2 regions of the Paenibacillus sp. J22P165 genome follow, and region 2 is predicted to be linked to the other one. Evidence: a T-box and tRNA genes for the amino acid it is inferred to sense, from the RefSeq annotation. Region 2 holds a T-box; the other holds one or more tRNA genes.

Region 1 (12,219 bases), on a different contig from region 2:
CCTGAAGGTTAGTCTAGATGTCCAACCGGATAAAATACACGATTTCATGCTGCGTCAAATCGTAAGAGGCGATTCGGTTGTGCGTGACTTACTTCGTACGATTGTCGAAGACGCGTACAAACGACTGCTGGCGCCTTCTGTTGAGCGCGAAGTGCGCGGTGAAATGACGGAAGCGGGCGAGGAGCAGGCGATTAAGATTTTCGCGGAGAATTTGCGAAATCTCCTGCTGCAAGCACCGATCAAGGGCCATGTGGTACTAGGTGTCGATCCGGCGTACCGGACAGGCTGTAAGCTGGCCGTTATTGACGACACCGGTAAAATGCTTGAAATCGCCGTCACCTACCCAACTCCACCGAACAATAAGGTGGCAGAGGCGAAGGCGAAGTTCAAGCAGTTGATCAGCAAATACAGCGTGGAGCTGATAGTGATCGGGAATGGGACGGCGTCCCGTGAAACGGAGCAGTTCGTTGCGGAGCTGATCGGTGAGATCAAGGAGCGGAAGCTCAAGTACTTGATCGTCAGCGAAGCGGGCGCGAGCGTGTACTCGGCGTCGAAGCTGGCGCAGACGGAGTTCCCTGAGCTCGACGTGGCCGAGCGCAGCGCGATTTCGATCGCGCGGAGGCTGCAGGACCCGCTCGCGGAGCTTGTGAAGATCGAGCCGAAAGCGATCGGCGTCGGGCAGTACCAGCATGACGTTTCGCAGAAACGTCTGGACGAGAACTTGAAGGCCGTAGTAGAATCGGCCGTTAACCATGTCGGGGTGGACTTGAACACGGCGTCCCCGTCCTTGCTTTCGTACGTGTCGGGGGTCAATGCGACACTTGCGAAGAACATCGTGAAGTATCGCGAGGAGAACGGCAAGTTCAGCTCCCGCCAGGAGCTGTCGAAGGTTCCGCGCCTTGGCGCGAAATCCTTCGAGCAGTGTGTCGGGTTCATGCGGATTGCCGGCGGCCGGAATCCGCTCGACAACACCCCGATCCATCCGGAGTCTTACGACGTGGTGGATCGGTTGTTCAAGGAGCTGCGCATCGAGCTTGCGCAGCTGGGCTCTCAGCAGCTGCTAGCGCTGCTGCAGACGTTGGAGCCAGAGGAACTGGCTCCTAAGCTTGGTGTAGGTGTCCCGACGATGAGGGACATCCTAGACAGCCTGCAGCGGCCTGGGCGGGATCCGCGGGACGAAGTCCCCGCGCCGATCTTCCGCACAGACGTGCTGCAGCTGGAAGACCTTGTGCCGGGCATGGAATTGACCGGCACGGTGCGTAACGTAATCGACTTCGGCGCGTTCGTCGATATTGGCATTAAGAACGATGGGCTGGTGCACATCTCCCAGCTCAAGAACGGCTTCGTGAAACATCCGATGGATGTGGTTTCCGTCGGAGACATCGTCCAAGTGTGGGTACTCAACGTGGACCAGAAAAAAGGCCGCGTCGGCTTGACCATGAAAAAACCGCAATAATAGGTGTCAGTTAGCAGTTGTTTGTAATTTGCATTTGAATTAGCAGGCAGTTGGGAGTTCCTCCCAACTGCTTTTTTGCATGGACCTTGTCCTCATGGACGCTCATCTAATGTTCCTGCTCACCCCCTACTTCTGTGCACCTCCCACCTCCCTCACCATATAAGTCGACGCATACCGCTGACCGGCAACAAGGGAAAGCATTCCTTCCATCGAGAGGCGGCTGAGCCACGCTGCAGCGACACGAATATGTACGTTGCACTCGGCTGCGACTTCTTGAAGACGAACTTTGCCATTTCGCCGATTGGCGATCTGGAGGATAGTTTGCTTTCGCAGCTCCCACATGTCCGTTTCAAGATCAGCGATGGTGCGAGGATGTGGTTTGCTGAGGGAAGATATCCTTCTTCTTTCATCCAAGGGGATGACGTTGTTTTGACTGCCGTTCTGTTTCACCTGATCAAAGAGTTCTTCCCCCAGTTGCTCGTTATAATGTGCGCTCGGTTCCCTTATCCCTACAATTCGACGATGCTTCTCACGCATTCTTCGTAACCACTGACTGCTATTTTGCTCCATGTCACTAAGCCCCTTTTTACCCGATACGCAAAAAAAGCACAAACGAACTGCAGAATATGCTGCAATTCGAGTGTGCTTCACTCAGGTATTCGTATTTTAATTTCCGAATGGTTGATTACTTTTTATTACATTTATTTACAGTATAGAGGGCACATTTAAAATATGCAACTGTTTTTTCCTGATCTTGATGTCGTCAGGTTTGTATACTTTTTCTCACATGTTGAATCTTCCTAACATGGTCGTATGTACCCATGGCAAAAAAGCCAGCACTTGTGGCACAAGTACTAGCTTTTTTATCAAAATTTACGCTTACTCGGTCCGTCCGTCGATTGGCTATCAGGCCACTCCTCTTGTGAGCGGCGAGTGCGGTAAAAGTACCAGCTATCGTTCAATAATCGAATTTGTCTGCGGTTTTTGTTCTGGAAGGCACGCATTAATTGATTACAAAGCCATTGTGGCATATGCCCATCCCCTTCTTCGCCATGTACTTCTAGCATATGAAGAATGAGGGAAATGGGTGCAGGTCCCGATTGTTTAGAGATCAAATTCCTCTTCGTACCATTGCTCAAGCTGTGCTTGCAGGGCACGAATTTCAGTCAACAAGGAGATCAGCGGGTACGATTTCTCTTGGATACCAGCGAACGTTTTCTCCAAACCATTGATGTAGTCCAGGCCTTGGATAAGCGTATAAGTCGTACCGATCAATTCCAAGTCGTCACATTCCGCAATAACGCGTGGAAGCTGCGGCACATGGTCAGCGGTTAATTTCTCTAATTCTTTGTGCAGACGTTGGTTTAAAGCTGTTAATTGATAGGAATAGGAGGAAGGCATCTCGACGAATTCAAGTTGTTGGTCAAGCTTCAAAATCGCATAGCGCATTTGTGGCATGTGGTGGTTCAATTCCTTTCTGTATAGGGCGTTCGATCTTCTTTTCTACTTGACAGTATAGCCGTAGATACGGTACAAATTCAAGTAAGAACTTGTCTTTTGAAGTATTTATGTGTTGGTATTCAAAGTATTTAAGGCTTGTCATGAGTCCTGTTCCTGACTTGTCATTGGGAGTGTTCGTTATGGAAGATCGTGAGCTGCAGCAATGGATCGAGCAGATTTCAATGGAATCGTTCGGCAGGCCCTTCGTTCATCAGGCACGTTTTAACCGAAGATTACGGTCGACGGGTGGACGTTATTTTATGAAATCGCATGATATTGAGATCAGTTGGAGCCAGTGGGAAACCTATGGGAGAGATGAAATCGAGAAGATCATCAAGCATGAGCTTTGCCATTATCATTTACATATTTTGAAGCGAGGCTATCAGCATCGAGATCAGGATTTCAAAACTTTGCTAGCCCAAGTCGGAGGTACTCGATATTGCCAATCATTACCGCGACCCCGGGCGAAACAGCCCTATAAATATAGGTTAGAGTGCGTAAATTGCAAGACAGAGTATTATCGGAAACGTAAAATGGATGTCCGTAAATTTGCTTGTGGAAATTGTAGGGGAAAATTGAAATCGTACACACTTGACTTAACAGCGCCTTCATAATAAAATAAAACTTGTCCATTCCCTGATAGCTCAGTTGGTAGAGCACTCGACTGTTAATCGAGTTGTCACAGGTTCGAGTCCTGTTCGGGGAGCCATATGGAGAGATACCCAAGTGGCTATAAGGGGACCCTCTGCTAAGGGGTTAGACTGCGTAAGTGGTGCGAGGGTTCGAATCCCTCTCTCTCCGTCACGAAATAAGTTCAATGGCATTCATGCCGTTGGGCTTATTTTTGTTCATCTCAAACTCAACCTATTCTAACATTTTTCTAATAAGTGTTAAATGTTTGTCCTCTATAGTGAATAAAAAAGCATCATGATGGAGGAACCCACTGTGACTAAATTATTTTCAATACGCGTACGGCTCATTTTATTGCTATTGATTCCATCCCTTTTATATTTAGGTACGAGTGTATACTTACTGCAGCTAAACAAATCGAATACGGATGCGCTTAGCTCCTCCTTGTATGAGACGACGGAGAAGAGTACCTCCTTTATTTTGAATGCTGATCGTGATATGTACCAAGCTTTAACGGCGTATCAATTGCTGGTATCGGGCACTTTGACTGCGGAAGAGAAAACAAGTCAGTTGAAGGCGCTGAAGGAAAATATTGATCAAACGAATGAAAGAGTTGGACAGGCAATTGCGATTTTAAAAAGTAAAGAATTGTTGCAAACCCCACATACCGAGTCAAAGGTGACGATAGAACAAAGCGCTGCGAGCTTCCAAGTGTCATTCGATCAGTGGAGCAAAGAAGCAAATGCTGTTGTTCAAACGGGGAACGTTGGTAAAGGGGTATTGAATGAAACGAAGCTGGCGGCTACCTTTGAAAAAGGACGCGAGGGTCTGAATGTTATTGGTGAAATTCTAGACGCATATGCCACCCAAAGTATCGGTGATATTAAGCAGCAAAATAGTAAAACGGCACAAGGCGTCTATGCTGGTGTGGGAATCATTATTGTCCTACTGTTTGGAGCTGGCGGATGGGTGATTACGAAAATTATGCTTATGGTTCGCAGGATTTTGACGATTACAGGCAAGGTTGCTGCCGGAGATTTGCGTCATGAGCCACAGCTGACTTACTCGCAGGATGAACTGGGACAGATTTCGGAATCGGTTGATAATATGGTTGCGAAAATGAAGGGCTTAATCGGCACGATCGCACACAATACGCAATTCGTGCACGATGCTTCGATGGAGCTTTCGGATAGCTCCAAAGAGTCTGCCCACGCTGCGGAACATGTGGCTTCGAATATTCAAGAAATGACCCAGGAAGTCGAAGTACAGGCAAGAAGCAGTGAAGAGACAAGCCGAGCGATTGAGGAAATGGCGATTGGGATTCAACGTGTTGCTGAGAATTCAAGCGTGATGGCGGATCATTCTTCATTAACCTCTCAGCATGCAACACTAGGGAATGAGTTGCTCTCAAAGCTGCAACATCAAATTGTAAATATGTTGAGCTCAGTCGAGCAGTTGTCTATGACGGTACAATCGCTAACTCGGAAGTCTGATGAGATAGGACAGATTGCATCAAGCATTACGAGCTTCGCGAATCAGACCAATCTCTTGTCGTTGAATGCTTCCATTGAGGCAGCTAGAGCCGGGGAGCATGGCAAAGGTTTTAATGTCGTTGCGCAAGAAATCCGCAAACTGGCCTCACAATCCATCGAATCTGCTGACGGGATCAATCAGTTAATTCACGAGACGCGAGTCGAGATTGAGAGCGTATCACACTCGATGAATGCGACGAAGCAGGAAGCGAGCACAGGCTCGCAAATGATGCAGGAAGTGAACCAGAGCTTTGATACGATCATGCAATCTGTGACGCATATTGTCACGCAGATTCACGAGACCTCGGCCATCACACAACAAATGTCGGCTAGCTCGGAAGAAATTTCGGCGACCATGGATCAGTCAGCTTCAAGCTCATCACAAATTCTCGTGCGGTCTCAGTCCGTAGCAGCAGCAACAGAAGAGCAGCTTGCCATGATGCAGAATATCGCTGCTGCGTCGGAACAGTTGAAGTCTGTTGTCGACACCTTGAACGAATCTGTGTCTTATTTCAAAATCAAATAAAGTGTGGAGTAGGGGGTTCTCATCCTTTTTGTAGCGAGGGCATGGGAACTCCTAACTTATCCGCTTTAACTGGCTTTATTTCCAAGAATTAGGCTTGTCAAAGAAGGAAGAATCCTTTATAATAACAATTGTCGTCCTTAACGGGCTGAAATGTTCAATTGACGATTTTATGGCCCGTTGGTCAAGTGGTTAAGACACCTCCCTTTCACGGAGGTAACAGGGGTTCGAGTCCCCTACGGGTCATTGTTTTATTCTCTCATGCGGTCGTGGTGGAACGGCAGACACACCATCTTGAGGGGGTGGCGCTCACAAGGCGTGGGGGTTCAAATCCCCCCGACCGCATCCCAGTATTGATTTTCAGGTTTTATAAGGTAAATTTAGATAGTGTACTTACTTGAACATTTTTCCTATACCTTAGACCACTTACTTTTCAGAACGTCAAAATTCTGATTTGGGAGTGGTTTTTTTTGTTGCTAAAGTTTGCTATCTAAGAGTTTAAAGATGACCGAGAATACAAGAACTCATCACCTAGAACGATTAGAACTTATCTTATGACATTGAATTAGTTTCAAATATTTGGAGAACTGATAAATAGTAAGGTTTATATACCTAGATTTTTTAGCAATGAAGAAGAAATTGAAGGGCATCTGCATGAATACATCGAAAGGAGCAAGTCCTGTTAGCGCATTATGGAGCAATTAAAGGAAGTAACAAGTTCAAAGACTGCGATATTGTAGCAATTTACGGTATCTTGCATAAGAACGAAAATAATTAAATTGCCAAGGTGAAGCCATTTACGAGCAAGTTGGCGAAGTCTTAGATGATATTGACGTACAAAGTATGACAATGTTAGAAGGTGCAATGATAATCGCATCGAAGCTGTTGAATTGGTGGACATGCTTACTGAATTTTTCGCAGGGGATTAAGCAGAGTAATCAGCGTAACAACGCTGAAAATGTAAAAGGTCAAGTTTACATCTTGCATCATGATAAGCTACTTCTGGAAAATATCGCTTTAAAGCTTTCAAGTTGCACGATTAGCGAATGGTATCCGGAAAGTTATAATTGAAACAGCTATTGTAAATAAGGGTAATAATCCAAAGCAATAGCGATCAAACCATTCTCATGAATCACCTCATGGTTATGCTTCCCAGTAGAGGGGGAAAATGAATATCACGAGGGTACTTTTCTTATCCTCCAGTTGTTTTAACTAACGAATCGGCTTATACTGTTTAATTTTACATTAATAAAGAAAAACAACAGTCCCCCATCTTTTTAACAGTGAGGGTGAATATTATCTACACATATAGCAACACCACTTTTTTACCCGTTGAACTAGGATAGTATAGTGTGATAAACAGTGAAGCGACATCAACTAATAAGAACAAAGCGTTGCTGAAACACACTACCATAATAATTTAAGTGAACACTTTACATAGTAGGGGAACCACTATATAATTTGGTTTAATGAACTGAAAAGTAAGTGTCAACCTTATGTTAAGCCTTATTGCAGTAAGCGGTAGTGGTGGAATGGCAGGCACACCATCTTGTGCGGGTTCAAATCTCGCTGACTGTATTACAGCTTTGAAATGCTAAGAACCCTTACTGTGTAAGGGTTCTTACTTTGTTTGTTCTAATTTGACTCTAACTATCTGTTTTTCTTATACTTATTCCTCTGTAACAGTGGTCATGGTCATTTTCTCTCTAAAGGTTGTATGTCTTTCTTAGTTGTTTTGCCTTCGACAAAGGTTCTCAAAATTTTCTTTATTTAGATTTATTACAACACATGTGTATTATAGTAATTAACGAAGGTTATTTAGCAAAGAGTAAAATTGCTTTTACTTATTAAATTCTAAACTATCATGAAAAGAGGATAATTTAATGGTTTTTTCATCAATAATATTTATATTTTGGTTTTTACCAATTGTTTTATTGTTATATTATGTATGTAATAAGGAATATAGAAACATTTACTTAGCATTAGTAAGTTTTTTATTTTATTCGTTCGGTGGTCCGAAATATTTGATTATAATGTGTATATCAATCTTAATAAATTATTCTTTTAGTTTATTAATTAATTATATTACAAATGTAAAAGAAGAGTTGAAAGGGTATAGAAGGGTAGTATTATTTTTAATAGTTTTTTTAAACCTTTTATTGTTGTTTTATTTTAAATATTTCGACTTTACTTTGCATACTATTAATAGTATTTTCAACACATCTATACCATTAAAGAATATTATACTTCCTATTGGAATTTCTTTTTATACTTTTCAAGGTTTATCATATAGTTTAGATGTATATATGGGGAAAATTAAAGTGCAAAAAAATATTATCAACTTAGCAATTAATTTTTCCTTTTTTCCACATCTTATTGCAGGGCCAATAGTACGATTTAAAGATGTAAATGACCAAATAGATCATAGAGAATGCACTTCTGATAGATTTGTTGAAGGTATACATAGATTTATTTTTGGGTTAGCTAAAAAGGTAATAGTAGCTGATAATATGGCTTATGTTGCAGACCAAATTTTTGGGTTAGACCCTAGTAGTCATACAGTAGCTATAGCATGGGTGGGCATTATATGCTACACGTTGCAAATTTATTTTGATTTTAGTGGTTATTCCGATATGGCTATTGGACTTGGCAAGATGTTTGGCTTTGAATTTTTAGAAAACTTTAATTATCCTTATATCTCAAAATCTATAACTGAATTCTGGAGAAGGTGGCATATCTCGCTTTCTAGTTGGTTTAGGGATTATCTTTACATACCATTAGGTGGTAACAGAAAAGGTAATATATATTTTAACTTAATCGTTGTTTTTTTGGTTACTGGTCTTTGGCATGGTGCATCGTGGAATTTTATAGTTTGGGGCTTGTATTATGGTGTTTTCTTGATTATCGAAAGAATATTTAAACAATTTAAAATTAATATTAAAATCCCTGCACCTATAAAATGGTTTTATACAATTATAGTTGTTATAATTGGTTGGGTATTTTTTAGATCAACTGATCTAACATATGCAATTGGATATTTAAAGGCAATGTTTGGACTAGGACAAGCAACAATTTCAAATATTAATATTCTTTGGTATATGCAACCAGAATATTTATTTATATTTTTACTTGGTGTTATATTCTCATTTCCTATTAAAAATAAACTTTTATCTTTTGGTTTTATAAAAAATAAAAACACAAGATTTGTGATTTATAATTTCAGCTTATTTTGTTTATTTATTATTGCTATTATGTATGTTATGAGTTCTACATATAGTCCATTTATTTATTTTAGATTTTAAGGAGTACAAGTGATGAAAAAAATAAGCGTTATTATTATAATTATTTTTATTTTATTTATATCTTTACCACTATTATTTTCTAATAGGATACAAGGCGCAGTATCAAAAGGTGAGAATAAAGTTCTTGCAAATTTCCCTGTTTTATTTGAAACTAATACTGGTAAAATAAATACACACTTTTTAAGTGGCTTCGAGACATGGATTAATGACAATATTGGATTTAGAAATGTTTTATTAAAGCTACATGCTGAAATGTCTTTTAATATTTTTAATACATCACCAACAAACTCAGTTGCTATTGGTAAAGATGGATGGTATTTCTACAAAGAAATGGGTGCTGGAGGTAATTGGATCAATAATTTGACAATTGCTATTAATAAGTATCCTATTGATGATGTTGGGTATAAAAAAATTTCGAAAATTCAAGAAAATGTAAAGAACTATTTAAGCTCTAAGGGTATCGATTATATTTTTGTTGGCGCTCCTGGTAAAGTTAGCGTCTACCCAGAGTACATAAAAGGTCTTAAGCCAAGTATGATTGAAACTCCAGTCGATAAACTGGGTAAAGAACTACCAAGTGATTTTGATTATATTAATCCAAAAGCAAAAATTATCGAGCTGAAACCAAATAAACAAATGTATAAAAAGACAGATTCACATTGGACGGATTATTCTGTTTATTTAACTTACGGACTAATTAAAGATGTTATAAAAGATAAAAAATATTTTTATGACGTTAAGTTATATACTAAAGAAGTTGATGTGACAAATCAGTTTGATTATGCTAAGATGATTGGTTATAATTTGGTAGGAAATGAGACTGTACCAACCCTCGAGGTCGAAAATCCAAATGTTAAAGAAGTAGAAAATCCTGATTTAAAAAATTATATATATAGTCAGCAACAAGTGGATCAATTTTTCACTAAAGGTGGAATACAATTTTATTCGAATGAAAAAGCAAAAGGTACATTATTACTTGTTTGTGATTCATTTTTCTATGGTTTTATGCCACAATATTTGGGGGAAAACTTTAAAAATGTAATCGTTGTTCGTTCTAATTATTTAAATGAAGATGTTATTAATAAGGTTAAACCAGACTTGGTAATATATGAATCTGTAGATAGAGCTTTTAATTATAGATTACAAAATGATGGATTCTTAGAACATTCGAAATTCATTAAATCAGAAGTATATACAAAAAATATTCCTATAAGTAATAACAAAAAACCTTCAATGTTCATTGATAAATTTAATGGTAATCAAATTTATACCACACAACTATATGTTAACAATGACAGCAATGAAGTTAATTTAAGTGGATGGGCTGTGGATAACTTATCTAACTCCGAAACTTCAGAGGTTATAATTAAAGTTGGAGATAAATTTTATCAAAGCAAATCTAACATTTCGAATGAAACTGTTGTTAAATACTTCAATAATCCAAAGTATCTTAAATCAGGCTTTAGTGCAGTGTTAAATAAAGATGAAGTTTTAAAGGCAGAAGAAATATCTGTTATAGTAGTTTCTAAAGATGGGAAATATAGCTATGAGCCTAGTGTATACAAAATCGTAACACAATAAATTTTGTGTTTGGAGTAAAAATGAAAAGAGCTCGGTATTATTTTACAGAGTAATGTTTTCCATAGAATAAGTATTGAATTTCAATAAGATGCTGAGTGTTTCAGCAAGAAATGAATTCTATGGTTCAACTAATAATGTAGTTTCTCAGACAAAGGAACATAGGGAAGATAATAATATCTTTGATTTTCCAGTTGTGGCTGATTTTCTTACTCCAGTAGGAACAAAGCGAATAGATAAGGTTTATGATTATTATAGATTCTTGGATATTTCAAATGAGGAAATGAAGTGAATGAAACTTTTGGGAATCATTTTGTCATTAGACTCAATGATTTTCTAAACAGAATAGAAAAATTCATACTCGGTTCAGTAGATGAACCTTGTGAATAGATGTTGAAATAGATTCAGCTCTTTCTTTTTTTAATTTAGATATTTCTTAATGAAGTAATGGTCAACATATTTGGTCACACTTTTTCTTTTGATTAAGTGACTGCACACAGTATCCCAAGAATATCATACTGAAAAGCCTTTTCTTATATGGATTATTGTTCTGTGTGCAGACCTTACAGAAAGACCATCAGAGGTCAGTTCAATTCCTTGTCTTGTGGCGATGTATTAGCTAATTGAGATAACTTTGGGCATGTTGTGCTTTGTGTGGGGGGGACTGCACGAACTATTGAAGCAGAAACGGTAAAAAATACAAATAAAATACAGTAGTTATTATGGTGACTATCATCTGGATATATAGCAACTCCACTTTTTTACCTGTTTAACTAGTATAGCGTGTCAAAGTAAAAACAGTGAAGCATCATCAACTAATAAGATCAAATCATTCGTTGAAACACACTATCTTTATATTTTAGTGAACACTTTACATAGCATGAGAACCACTATATAATCTGGTTTAATGAACTGAAAAGTAAGTGGTCAACCTTATATTAAGCCTTATGGCAGTAAGCGGTCGTGGTGGAACGGCAGGGGGGGCGCTCACAAGATATGAGGGTTCAAATCCCTCCGCCGCATCCCAGTTTTACAAGCAAAAATCCTTGATTCTCAAGGATTTTTTTGTTTTTTATGGTTGGAAAGAATTCGGTAGTACAGCTTCATAAATCATCCTTGTTGACGAAATATTTAAGCGCGATTGAACTTTTTTAAATATCCGTAGCAGCTCTGCTTTCCAACTCGGCGACGTGAGGGCCACGTTACCACGTTAACTTGATTTAGGCCAATACTTAATGATGGGCAAGTTGTCTGTAATCAAAAAAACCTATCGAATGAACCATTCGATAGGTCGGTACCGCTTCTGGAAAACCGAGAAGCGCAGGTTACATTGACTTTGCCTCTATTACTTTAAAGTCCACAATTTAGGGTTAATGCCTACTGATTTCATTAGAAGTTCCAGATAATAATAGTCTCCCCATATGGTATAGCTGTGCATGACCCCCAATTTTGGATCTCTTACATAGCAATTTTGCAAAATGCCCTCTACCGATGGATCCATAGCTTTTGAATAGTTGGTTCTCAAGGATTCCAAAATTTTGTAGGCAGAAGCTTCATAGAATCGGGCTTTTTCGGCTTCAGGCTCCAAGGCTGCTATATCCAGCATTCCGCTAGCAGCGATAGATGCAGCTGAAGCATCCTTCACTGCATCCGTAAAGTCGGGAAGCTTGAAATCCCAATAAGGGATTAAATCTTGCG
Region 2 (12,219 bases):
TTCCACGATCAGCTTCTTGATAGCCAAAGGAAAACGCATTTATCCACTAACAATTCTAACTCGGAACGATTTATTGGAACAAATTCAAACACACACCTAATGACATGGAGGATGATTGCATGAGTAAAAACCCAGAAGAGATATTAGCATTCGTTGTTGAGGCAGCGGAGGACAAAAAAGCAGCAGATATCGTTAGTCTAAATTTGAAAGGTGTTTCCTTAATTGCTGATTATTTCGTGATTTGTCACGGGAATTCGGAAACACAAGTCCAAGCTATCGCAGGTGAGGCTCGTAAAAAAGCACACGAACATGGTGTTCATATCAGAGGCTTTGAAGGGATAGATACAGCAAGATGGGTACTGCTTGATTTAGGAGACGTTGTACTCCACGTTTTCCATCGTGATGACCGCGAATACTATAATATCGAAAGACTTTGGTCCGATGCTAAAGTTGTGGAGCGCGTATGAGAATGGAAGCAGGATCCCTTGTTACCCTCGAGGTAGCAAGGGAAGTTCCGCCTAATGGCTTTTTCCTCACGGATGGCTACCAGGATTTCCTTTTGCCTTACGCAGAAATCGTAGGCAATCGAATCAGCCCAGGAGATAAAGTGGAAGTATTCTTGTTCCACGATACCCAGGATCGAATTATGGCGACTATGAAACGTCCTTTGCTTATCATGGGTGAGGTTGGACTCTTGGAAGTCGTAGATATCCACCCGCGATTTGGCTATTTCTTAGAAATGGGATTAGGACGTCATCTACTTCTTCCATATCGACATGTTCCGGAACTTGAAGAACTTCGTCCCCAAGTAGGTGACAAAGTGTTTGCAACGCTTGCACACGATCGTCAAGGGCGATTGATTGCGAAGCTAGCACTTGAAGAAGACTTAGCTCCGCTATGCGTAAGAGCACCGTCGAGTTGGACGAACCAATGGGTGAAAGCACGCGTCTATCGGCCTTTGCAGATGGGTACTTTCGTCATTTGTGAAGCAGGTGTCTTAGGCTATGGTGTGATCGGGCTCATCATTCCGCAAGAACGGACCCGCTTACTTCGCGTTGGTGAGCAAGTCGATGTTAGGATTGCTTTCGTTCGCGAAGAAGATGGACGAGTTAACCTATCGATGAGACTTCCTAAGGAAAAAGGACGCGATGAGGATGCGGAGCGCATTCTAGAAGTGCTTCGTGAACGTCCTGGGAATGCCATGCCATTTTCAGATAAAACGCAGGCAGATATTATTAAAGATAAATTCGGCCTGAGTAAAGCGGCATTTAAACGTGCTCTAGGCAAGCTTATGAAAGATGGGCTTATCTATCAGGAAGCGGATTGGACTTATCTGAAACAAGAGGAGACGCAAGTCTGAGATGAGTTACGAGAAATTTGCCTATACGTACGATCGCTTGATGAACAGCATGCCGTATGAAGACTGGCTGCGGTTTGTGAAGGAAAGCTTTGAACGCTTTGAAGTTAAACCAACAACGCTTGTTGATCTAGGTTGCGGGACAGGCAATATATCGATTCCGTTAGCTGCTGAAGGATTGCTGGTGACGGGAATCGATCTTTCCGAGGATATGTTAGCTGTTGCCGAGCAGAAGTACAGTGAACAGCCCAGTCAGCTTCGCGGCGGTGGCATTCGTTGGATTCAGCAGGATATACGGGAATGGGAGCTTGGCGAGGAAGTCGATGTAGCCATTTCATTTTGTGATAGTGTTAATTATTTATTAGAGGAAGAGGACATCGTGGATGCTTTCCGTCAGACATGGGCGGGACTTAAGCCAGGCGGTTTGTTTCTCTTCGATGTACATACACCCCAGCAATTGTTTGCCTATGCGGAGTCTCAGCCTTTCTTTCTGAATGAGGACGATGTTGCTTACATTTGGACAAGCGAGTTAGATGAGGATCGTGTTCAGATTGAACATGATTTAACTATTTTCGTCAGAGACAGTGGTTCAAATGATAACTTCCGGCGTATTGATGAAACACATGAACAAAGAGCGTATCCCTTAGAATGGCTGGAACAGATGCTGATCGAGGTAGGCTTTCGTGAGGTACATCAAGCGGCTGACTTTACGTGGGGACAACCAACGGAGACAACGGAGCGAGCTTTCTTTATTGCGAAAAAATAATGTGGATGACGGGATTCGCCCTCGGCTTGACAGTTCGGCATTATTTTACATATAATCAAAGCTAATCAGTTGTATGGAAAGCTTAGATGAGGAATAGTACCTTGTACAGCATCTTACAGAGAGTCGGAGTTAGGGTGTGAGCCGGCAGATGTTAGTCTTGAGAACTCGCCTCGGAGCTAGAAGGTGAACCGCCTGATCCTGGATCAGTGCGCTAGCTGGATCGTCTCACCCGCGTTAAGGGGCAGAGTGAACACAGGTGAAGAACGCCTTGTGTTAACTAGGGTGGTACCACGGGAATTATACCTCTCGTCCCTAGCGATATCCGCTAGCGATGTGAGGTTTTTTTGTGCGTATTTGCATACATGAGCAATAGAGCATTTTAAGGAGGCATGGAAGGTATGACACAGGAATTGAAAGAAACGAAAGAGCAGCAAGGCTACAATCCGCAATCGATTGAACCCAAATGGCAGGCATACTGGGATGCGAAGAAAACATTTAAAGTACTAGAAAATTCGGATAAACCGAAATTTTATGCCTTGGATATGTTCCCATACCCATCAGGTGCGGGGCTACACGTAGGGCATCCAGAAGGTTATACAGCGACAGATATCGTTTCCCGTTTCAAGCGGATGAAAGGCTTTAACGTGCTTCACCCAATGGGCTGGGATGCGTTCGGACTTCCTGCGGAGCAATATGCCCTAGATACAGGGAATGACCCGCGTGAGTTCACGAAGAAAAATATTGATACGTTCCGTCGTCAAATTAAGTCACTTGGTTTCTCCTACGATTGGGATCGTGAGATTAGTACGACAGATCCGGAGTACTACAAATGGACACAATGGATTTTCATCCAGTTGTACAATAAAGGGCTTGCTTATGTCGACGAAGTGCCTGTTAACTGGTGTCCAGCTCTAGGTACGGTTCTTGCGAATGAGGAAGTTATTGACGGATTAAGCGAACGTGGTAACCATCCGGTTATTCGGAAGCCGATGCGTCAGTGGATTTTGAGAATTACAGAGTATGCAGAGCGTTTGCTTGAGGATCTTGAGGAACTGGATTGGTCCGAAAGTATTAAGGATATGCAGCGCAACTGGATTGGGAAATCAACGGGGGCAGAGGTTCAGTTCGCGATTGAAGGCCATGCGGAGAAAAGCCTAACGGTTTTCACAACGCGTCCAGATACACTTTTCGGTGCAACTTATTGTGTATTGGCGCCTGAGCATGAACTTGTTGCGCAGATTACCACAGAAGCGCAAACGGCTGCGATTAAAGAATATCAAGAGAAAGCTTCACGCAAAAGTGACTTGGAGCGTACCGATTTGGCGAAAGACAAATCAGGCGTGTTCACAGGTGCTTATGCCATCAATCCAGTGAATGACACGAAAGTGCCAATCTGGATCGCAGATTACGTGCTTGGCGGTTACGGTACAGGGGCAATCATGGCGGTACCAGGGCACGATCAACGTGACTGGGAATTTGCGAAGCAATTTGATTTGCCAATTATCGAAGTTGTGCAAGGCGGAGATGTGGAGAAAGAAGCTTACGCTGGCGATGGCAAACATGTGAACTCAGGTCCAATCGATGGATTGAACATTGAGCAAGGCATCAGCCACATGATCGCTTGGTTAGAGCAAAATGGCAAAGGCCGCGGCAAAGTAACGTATCGTTTGAGAGACTGGCTGTTCAGCCGTCAACGTTATTGGGGTGAGCCGATTCCAATTCTTCACCTTGAAGATGGCACGATGAAGCCAGTTCCAGTGGATCAATTGCCACTATTGCTTCCGCAAGTAGATGAAATTAAACCATCCGGTACAGGTGAGTCACCGCTTGCTAACGTATCTGAGTGGGTCAATACAATTGATCCAGAAACAGGTATGAAAGCTCGCCGTGAAACGAACACGATGCCGCAATGGGCGGGAAGCTGCTGGTATTACCTGCGTTTCATCGATCCAAAGAATGATCAAGCGTTCTGCTCGGATGAACTGCAAAAGCAATGGCTGCCAGTTGACCTGTATATTGGCGGAGCGGAGCACGCGGTTCTTCACTTGCTGTATGCGCGTTTCTGGCATAAAGTACTTTACGATCTTGGCTTTGTACACACGAAAGAGCCGTTCCATAAGCTTGTAAACCAAGGGATGATTCTTGGCGAGAACATGGAGAAAATGAGTAAATCTCGCGGCAATGTTGTGAATCCAGACGATATCGTGAGTGATCAAGGTGCGGATACACTTCGTATTTATGAAATGTTCATGGGGCCGTTGGAAGCGACAAAACCGTGGAATACAACAGGTGTAGATGGGATCTACCGTTTCTTGAATCGCGTATGGAGACTCTTCGTTGATGATAATGGTCAAGTGCACGCCAAAATTAGCGCGGATGAGACGCTAGGCAGCGATACATTCAAACGTACGTGGCACCGTTCCATCAAGAAGATTACGGAAGACTTCGATGCGCTTCGCTTTAACACAGCGATTAGCCAAATGATGATTTTTGTCAATGAAGCGTACAAAACAGAACGCTTGCCATTAGAAGCAGTGAAAAACTTCGTACAGATGCTTTCGCCACTAGCACCTCACTTGGCTGAAGAGCTATGGGAGAAATTAGGCGGCGTAGAATCGATTACTTACGAAGCATGGCCAGCTTATGATGAAGCATGGACTGTTGATAATGAAGTTGAAATCGTCGTGCAAATCAATGGGAAAATCGTTGAACGTGTTATGATTTCCAAAGATACAGATGAAGCAGCAATGGAAAAAATGGCTTTTGAACTCGACAAAGTCAAAGAAGCGACCGCCGGAAAGGCCGTTCGCAAATTGATTGTTGTTAAAGGTAAATTAGTCAATATCGTTGTAGGTTAAGAACGGAAAGATGCAAGCATTGGGAAGGCTACTGCTTTTGCTTTATGGTAAAAAGCTGCTCAGCCTTCTCAATGTCTTCTTCATATTTGGCATGTGTAGCACTAATCACTTGAGAGAAAACTCCGCAAAGTTCCTTTTCCAAAATACGTAAACCTTCCGCCGTTATACCTCCAGGAACCGATACCCGTTTTTGTAAACTGATGGGGTTGAAGCCTCCCGTTGTCAGCAATTTCCCAGTACCTAAAGTCATTTCACTTGCAAGCAGTGTAGCCTCTTCAGCTGAAATACCCGTTTCTTCCACCGCAGCATCAATAAAAGCTTGAATATAGCTAGCTAGAAAAGCAGGGCCGCAACTCGATAAATCAGATGAAATTCTCGTGTAATTCTCAGATACACGAATAGGTGTCGAGATATGTGTGAAAATATTTTCAAGCCATTCTTTATCTTCAGGCTGCATACGATTTCCATGAATACATAACGTAGCACCACTTAAAACGTAGTTCGTGATACTCGGTATGATTTTACTTATTTTAGCCGGGAGAAGACCTTCCAAATGCTTAATCAGAATAGGACTCGTGATGGATATTATAAATTGAGAGGAAAGCACGTCCTCTTTGATTTCATCAATAACCTTTTTAAATTCAGAAGGTTTCACACATAGGAAAATCAAATCACTTCCGCGCACGACTTCACGATTGGTTTCTGCCACTTGCAAGCCAGGATAGTTCTCCGCAAGAAGTTCAACTTTACGTAATGTTCGATTGCTAGCGATAATTTGCTCGGGATTGAATGCCCCGGAATGAATGAATGCTTCAATCAGTATACTTCCCATACTCCCAGTACCGATGAATCCAGCTTTCATCAAGTAATCCCTCCCGATAAAATCAGTCTTTATACGAAAATACAACCGATAAGCATGGTCACACAGCTTTAAATGCATGGCTTGAGGTTAGCTTTATCAAATTAGCGCAACAATTCGTCGTGTAGTCATTGGGACGCTTTTTCATGTATATGGTTGCCCATGCGCAAATATGCTAAGAAAGAAGGTCGTTTGTGGATTTTATTGGAAATAAAATGAAGAGAATCCTGCTGCTGCTTGGCATTATCTCGCTTTTTGTTTGGGTTGTTTGGCCATTTCTCCGTGGAGGGCAATCATCCATTCAAACAGCGTTTATGCCGATCAATACACAGATGGAAGCATTACTCGGGCAAGCCGCTAGTGAGCAACAAGAAAAGGCAGCGAAAGCGACTTCAGTTGCTACTATTAATGCCACGACAACACCAAAGGCGAGTCTGGCACCCCCGAAAGAAAGTCCAGCATCGACGGCAATTTCTGAAAAACCGATAACTTCTACAGAGAGTGGAAACACAACTACAGATACGAGAGATGGGCTACTAAATTTGAACACGGCTACATTAGAACAATTAGATAAGTTGCCGGGGATCGGTGAAAGTAAGGCCAAAGCGATTATTGCGCATCGTTCGAAGATTGGAAGCTTTAAGCGAGTCGAAGAACTAATGGATGTGAAAGGTATTGGTGAGAAAATGTTCGAGAAGCTCAGGGGCTTGTTATTTGTGGCGCCAAGTTAGCTCATCTTTTCATTTCTAGTGAAATGTGAGAAAATACTAGAAATAGTTTTGCATTCGAATAGAGTAACTAGACAAACCGAGTCACCAGGAGGGAGTCCAGCATCATGAGCATCCGAAAAGATTGGGATACGTATTTCCTAGATATTGCATATATGGCTTCCACACGCTCTAGGTGTAATCGTCGTCATGTTGGAGCAGTTCTTGTACAGGGCAAAAAGTTACTTGGTACAGCTTATAACGGAGCCCCAATGGGCGTGGCAGATTGCACGGAAGCGGGTTGCATGCTTGTGGAAGAGATCGAATTGAAGGTTGTAGCCGATGTCGAGGAGGTCGTACGTAAGCACCGTTGCATACGCACCATCCATGCTGAGCAGAACTTATTGTTGTTTACCGATCGTGAGGATCGTGAGGGCTCTACCGTTTATGTGACGGATCAACCTTGCTGGACCTGTGCAAACATGTTGGCTAACAGCGGTGTAACCGAGATTGTGTTTCATCGCGGATATCCAAAGGATCATGAGAAGGTTAGTCAATTGATGGAAGCTAGAGGAATGTCATTCCGACAGATGACTACGTATGAACCGCCTGCAGGAACCTTATCCGAGGTTGTGAACTGAATAGCGCGTTATGAGGGGAAGAACCTCTCTCTAGAAGCAGCCGTTGTGGTGCGCTAGGGGGAGGTTTTTTTGTTGGGATTGTGCGGGGAAATAGGACGGATACACGGCAACATTCTAGGTTACGATAGAGAACGTGTGTTCCTTTTCGAAGAAAACATACAGGTACATGGAAAAATCGAGATGTCTCGTAATTGTATGAGGGATATTGAAATCGAAAATGTAAAAAGAAGGAGAGGACTCTACCGTGAAAAGACCAGTTGTTCAAGGGTGCTGTCTGTGGATAAGTGGCTATGTGCTTGCTATTTATACCGAGCTTCCATGGCTGTCCTGGACGACGAGCGCGCTGCTGGTAGCCGCGCTCGTCGCCATCTACGTGCTGCGCCTGCCTGGCCGGCAGCCGCTGGGTGCACTGCTGCTGGTCGTAATAGCCTACGGCTATTATCAAGGGACCGACCAGCGCAACATCACCGCCCTGCCGCTGGCGCAGCAGCAGCAGGTAGGCGAGGCCGGCAGCGAGGTCACGCTGCTCGGCCGGTTCGCTAGCCCTGTCACCATCGACGGTGACAGGGCTAGCTTTACCCTTGAAGCGGAGTCCGTCCGCTTCAACGAAACCGCCGCTTTCCCGCTCGGCGGGGAAAGCGTGCAGGTCTCGCTGCGCCTGATGGAGCAGGCGCAGCAGGCAGTGGCGTCGGGCTGGCGCCGCGGCGACGCCCTGACGCTAACGGGGACGCTGCGCAGCCCGTCCCCGGCACGCAACTTCGGCGGCTTCGACTACCGCCGATATTTGCGCCTTCACCACACGCATTGGCTGCTGTCAGCCAAAGGGGTGGATCAGGCGCAAGTGCAGCCTGCGGCTGCGCACTTCAGCGTCGTCCAGCTTCTGCGCTGGAACGACGAGCTGCGCGCTGCTCTCAGCAGGCGCATGGACGTGATCTTCCCCGCGTCGCAAGCGGGGTTTATGAAAAGCATGCTGATCGGACTCACGGACGATCTGGATCCTGACCGCTTCCAGCAATTTTCGGAGCTGGGATTAACACATATTTTAGCCATCTCAGGGTTAAATATTGCCGTATTTCTGGGCGTGTGCATCTGGGTCTTACGCCGTTTCCGAATGGCTAAAGAGACTTATCTGCTCATCTGTATGTGTCTACTCCCGTTCTACGTCCTCGTTACAGGCGCATCACCTTCTATTGTCAGAGCGGGACTCATGTCAATGATTGCACTGTACGCAGCTCGGCGTGGAGGAATGAAAGAAGTGCTGCACATTCTGGCTGTTGCTGCATGGGCGATGCTTGTGTGGGAGCCCTATTTTTTACTCGATGTAAGCTTTCAGCTGTCATTCTTAGTAACACTTGGACTGATCCTAGGTGTGCAAAGAGTGACCATATTACTCTCACCTTTCCTAACCTCTCCGACACTCAGAAATACGTTTGCAATTACACTTGTCTCCCAAGCGGTTTCCTTCCCAGTCTCGATTTATTATTTCAATCAATTTTCTTTGTTGTCTTGGTTAGCAAATGCTGTGTTAGTGCCAGTCATCAGTATGATCGTGTTTCCGGCAGGTTTGGTTGCGCTCGCACTCGGTTTGCTCTATATCCCCTTAGGTCAGAGATTAGGCCTACTGATTTCATGGCTGAATCGAGCCATATTTTGGATTACGGATCAACTCCAACAAATACCTTATCTCAAAATGATTTGGCCATCTCCAAGTATTCCGTGGATCTACTTTTATTACGGTTTTTTGATACTTATTTATGTTCTATGGCATCGCATCCACGTAAGTGCTACAGACGAGCTTCCTATCATGCTCGACCGTGGCAGCGGCAAGAATACAAAAAAGCGACATGTACAGCTAAGTTTACTCCTGGCCATAGGCAGTTTTCTTATACTTTTATGGATCGGTTATACACCAAATCGCTTTCAACGCACAGGCGTTGTGCAATTTATTGACGTAGGACAAGGAGATGCGATACTTATTCGAACACCGTATGGCAAGCATCTATTAATTGATGGTGGTGGCACACTTTTGTTCCGCAAAGCAGGGGATGAGTGGAAAAATCGTAAAGATCCATTTGAAGTGGGGCAAAAGACGCTGGTGCCACTGTTGAAGAAGCGAGGTATACATCGTCTGGAGATGGTCGTGCTTACTCACGAGGATGCCGACCACAGCGGTGGGCTGCAGGCGGTAATTGAGCAAATTCCAGTGAAACAATTTGTATTTAATGGAACGTTTAAAGAAAGTACTAGCGTGACAACCTTATTCTCGACACTTGTGCAAAAGGAAGTTCCTTTATTTCCCGCACAAGTGGCGGATTGGATCACGATCGATCCGCTAACGAGATTACAGGTGATTTATCCACTTGAAACGAATCAGACAGAGATTGAAATTGTCAAAGAACAGAATGCGAGATCGGTGGTTTTCTTGCTTGACATGCAAGGAACTCGGTGGTTATTTACGGGGGATATGGAAAAAGAATCTGAAGCCGCTGTCCTTGAATATTTACAAAATCACCCAGGGCTGATTGCCAACGATTTATCTCGAGGATCAGTAGCAGCTAAAGCTAATCAGCATATTGATGTTCTTAAAGTTGCTCATCATGGCAGCAAAACATCGACAACCCCAGAATGGTTAGCCTATTGGAATCCAGCTGTTGCTGTCATTTCTGTTGGTGCAATGAATACTTATGGACATCCATCGCCAGAGATCATTGATCATTTAGTTAGCGCTAAAGCGGGTATTTTTCGTACAGACCGAATGGGCGAAGTTCAGATGGAAGTTCGGAAAGAGGGGATTTTTACCCGAATGAAGATAGAGTAATAGACTTTGTAGTATTTGCTTGATCCCATAGAGGCCTTAGCATCGATTTTCCCCTGAGGGAAGGCGTGGTTAAGGCTTATTCTTTGTAATTTTCGGAATCTTAAGCTATATTGAAACAAATTATTGTTTTTTACGTCTAAAAGGTGTTATATCGCTCATTTTTTGTTATTCTGATAGATGCAACTACCAATATATTTATTCTAAAAAGATTGCAACCTTATGAGAAGCGATTGCGTTTATAAGATTGCAAGGGGGAGGGATCCCAGTGATAGCACCCGAACTGGTAAGATCAGCACAAGCCGGTGACCGTGATGCGCTCATTACCCTATTGCGAGAGATTGAGTCTCACGTTTATCGGACGGCTTTTTATATTCTGAATAATGAACAGGATGCGCTGGATGCTTCTCAAGAAGCACTGATCCGCATTTATACCAAAATTAATTCATATGAAGAAAAAGCCTTGTTCAAAACGTGGGTACAGCGGATTGTTACGAACATCTGCATCGATAAATTTCGCAGAGCGAAGCCAACGGTCTCAATGGATGAGCATGAGATGACGTTTACAGCTGATAATGATGTAGAGCAGGAAATATTGACGGGCTATCTAGCTCAGGATATTAGAGAGGCTATTGAAAAGCTTCCCGAACACCATCGCACTGTGGTTGTTCTTCGTTATTTGCAGGACTTTTCGTATCATGAAATCGCAGAATCGCTAGGCTTACCACTAAATACGGTGAAGTCTTACTTATTCCGAGCTAGACACACCTTACAGGCGTTACTCCAAGATTATCAGAAAGGAGGTGTTCGGGGATGAAATGTCAAGAGGTGATGATGTACATGCAAAGACAGCTAGATGGAGATTTAGCTCCAGAAGAGGAAGATGAGCTGCATGCTCACCTAATGCATTGTTTGGACTGTGCCCAGATGTTTGAACGTCTGAAGGCCCTTTCGAGCGAATTGTCCCAGCTTCCTAAAGTTATGCCACCTTTCAGTTTGGTTGATTCAATATTGCCGCAACTGCTTGAATTGGATAAACAAAAAGAGACGCCACAGTTGGATAATGTCGTTACGTTCCCAACACTGGTTGCAAGGGCAGAAGTAGAAGGTGAGCCAAAACGCTCAGGTTTGAATCGTTTTAAAGAACAGTTCTCGTGGAAATTCGCAAGTGGCGTTGTTGCCGCGGGATTGATTATTGGGTTCTTTGCATTTAATATGCAGAATCCTGCTACACAGAATGCGGACGAACTGATGTCTCGTGTTAGCTCTGATTCTAAAGGCGCTAAAGATGATAGTCCTAGAGCCGCGGCAGAGATGAATCGCATGCAAGCGCAGGATCCCATCGCTAAGAATCAGGTGGATGCCACAGCTAATGGAGGTGCACCTAACACTCCAACGACGGATTCATTAGTAAAAGGAACAGACAATGCGGAGTCATCAACAGGCAGTGGGAATACGCCTCAGGCTACCACCAACGCGCAACTAGAGAAACCAGGCGTATTTACCTCACCAGCAAGCGGAAGCGAGTTGCAAGGTGCACAGGTTTCACCTTCCACTACGCCGCCAGAGCGTTTGAAGGAAGTGGACGCATCCAATAAGCTTGATAAAACGGACCCCAATGCAGATGTAAATACGCCTCCGGCAGGCTTATCTGTACCGAAATCAACGTTGGAACCTAAGTCAACGGAGTCGCCAACCAAGAAAACAACCCAAGAGCCTTCTGTGGACCCTTCCGGTACAGAGCGTACAAATAGCGGTCAAGGCATGTCCTTTTTAGCCATTCCTCAAGAAGGCGTGCTGAAGTCTACATCGGGTATGTATGAGGCAAAGATCGAAGATGCGCATGTTGTCATTCGAAATAGCCGCACGCTAGAAATCGTATTTGTTTCCAAGCATGTGTGGGAGGCACAGGATCAGATCACGCTGTTGGAATGGTCTAAGGATGATAAGATGTTTTATGAAGTGACAAGCAAAGGAACGCTCCAAACTTTTCTTATTAACCTGAATGACAAAACAGAAGTCAATAAATAAAAATAAGAAATGATGCACCAAAAGGTTAGCGCATGCGTAAACTATCTTAGAAGAATAGAGAACAGTTCATTCATCCACACGAGCTAAGGTTTCTAGAGCCTTAAATCGGTGTTTAAATAGACTGGCGAAGGGATTGCTGCAAGGTCTTCGGACTTTGACGTAATCCCTTTGTTGTTGGTAAAATG

What was found. The T-box of region 2 lies ahead of leuS (leucine--tRNA ligase). A T-box ahead of a tRNA ligase gene usually reads a tRNA of that ligase, here a tRNA-Leu.
Region 1: it has a tRNA-Leu gene. The T-box ahead of leuS (leucine--tRNA ligase) is inferred to sense a tRNA for this amino acid. The anticodon was not compared.

Annotation. Positions count from the first base shown of each region.
Region 1 is NZ_JCAUAP010000001.1:272,353-284,571, forward strand. Features, by position in the region: gene AC58QM_RS01190 (Tex family protein) at 1-1,456, shown strand, start outside; gene AC58QM_RS01195 (hypothetical protein) at 1,583-2,026, opposite strand; gene cmpA (cortex morphogenetic protein CmpA) at 2,323-2,487, opposite strand; gene AC58QM_RS01205 (hypothetical protein) at 2,561-2,914, opposite strand; gene AC58QM_RS01210 (SprT family protein) at 3,097-3,570, shown strand; tRNA gene AC58QM_RS01215 (tRNA-Asn) at 3,590-3,665, shown strand; tRNA gene AC58QM_RS01220 (tRNA-Ser) at 3,669-3,757, shown strand; gene AC58QM_RS01225 (methyl-accepting chemotaxis protein) at 3,902-5,644, shown strand; tRNA gene AC58QM_RS01230 (tRNA-Glu) at 5,816-5,887, shown strand; tRNA gene AC58QM_RS01235 (tRNA-Leu) at 5,905-5,986, shown strand; gene AC58QM_RS01240 (MBOAT family O-acyltransferase) at 7,525-8,943, shown strand; gene AC58QM_RS01245 (alginate O-acetyltransferase AlgX-related protein) at 8,956-10,524, shown strand; gene AC58QM_RS01250 (glycoside hydrolase family 88 protein) at 11,867-12,219, opposite strand, start outside.
Region 2 is NZ_JCAUAP010000011.1:105,202-117,420, reverse strand. Features, by position in the region: gene yqeK (bis(5'-nucleosyl)-tetraphosphatase (symmetrical) YqeK) at 1-100, shown strand, start outside; gene rsfS (ribosome silencing factor) at 120-467, shown strand; gene AC58QM_RS26645 (CvfB family protein) at 464-1,360, shown strand; gene AC58QM_RS26640 (class I SAM-dependent DNA methyltransferase) at 1,362-2,123, shown strand; T-box leader at 2,198-2,440, shown strand; gene leuS (leucine--tRNA ligase) at 2,522-4,981, shown strand; gene comER (late competence protein ComER) at 5,010-5,843, opposite strand; gene AC58QM_RS26625 (ComEA family DNA-binding protein) at 6,035-6,571, shown strand; gene AC58QM_RS26620 (deoxycytidylate deaminase) at 6,676-7,188, shown strand; gene AC58QM_RS26615 (DNA internalization-related competence protein ComEC/Rec2) at 7,433-10,006, shown strand; gene AC58QM_RS26610 (RNA polymerase sigma factor) at 10,272-10,820, shown strand; gene AC58QM_RS26605 (zf-HC2 domain-containing protein) at 10,817-12,034, shown strand.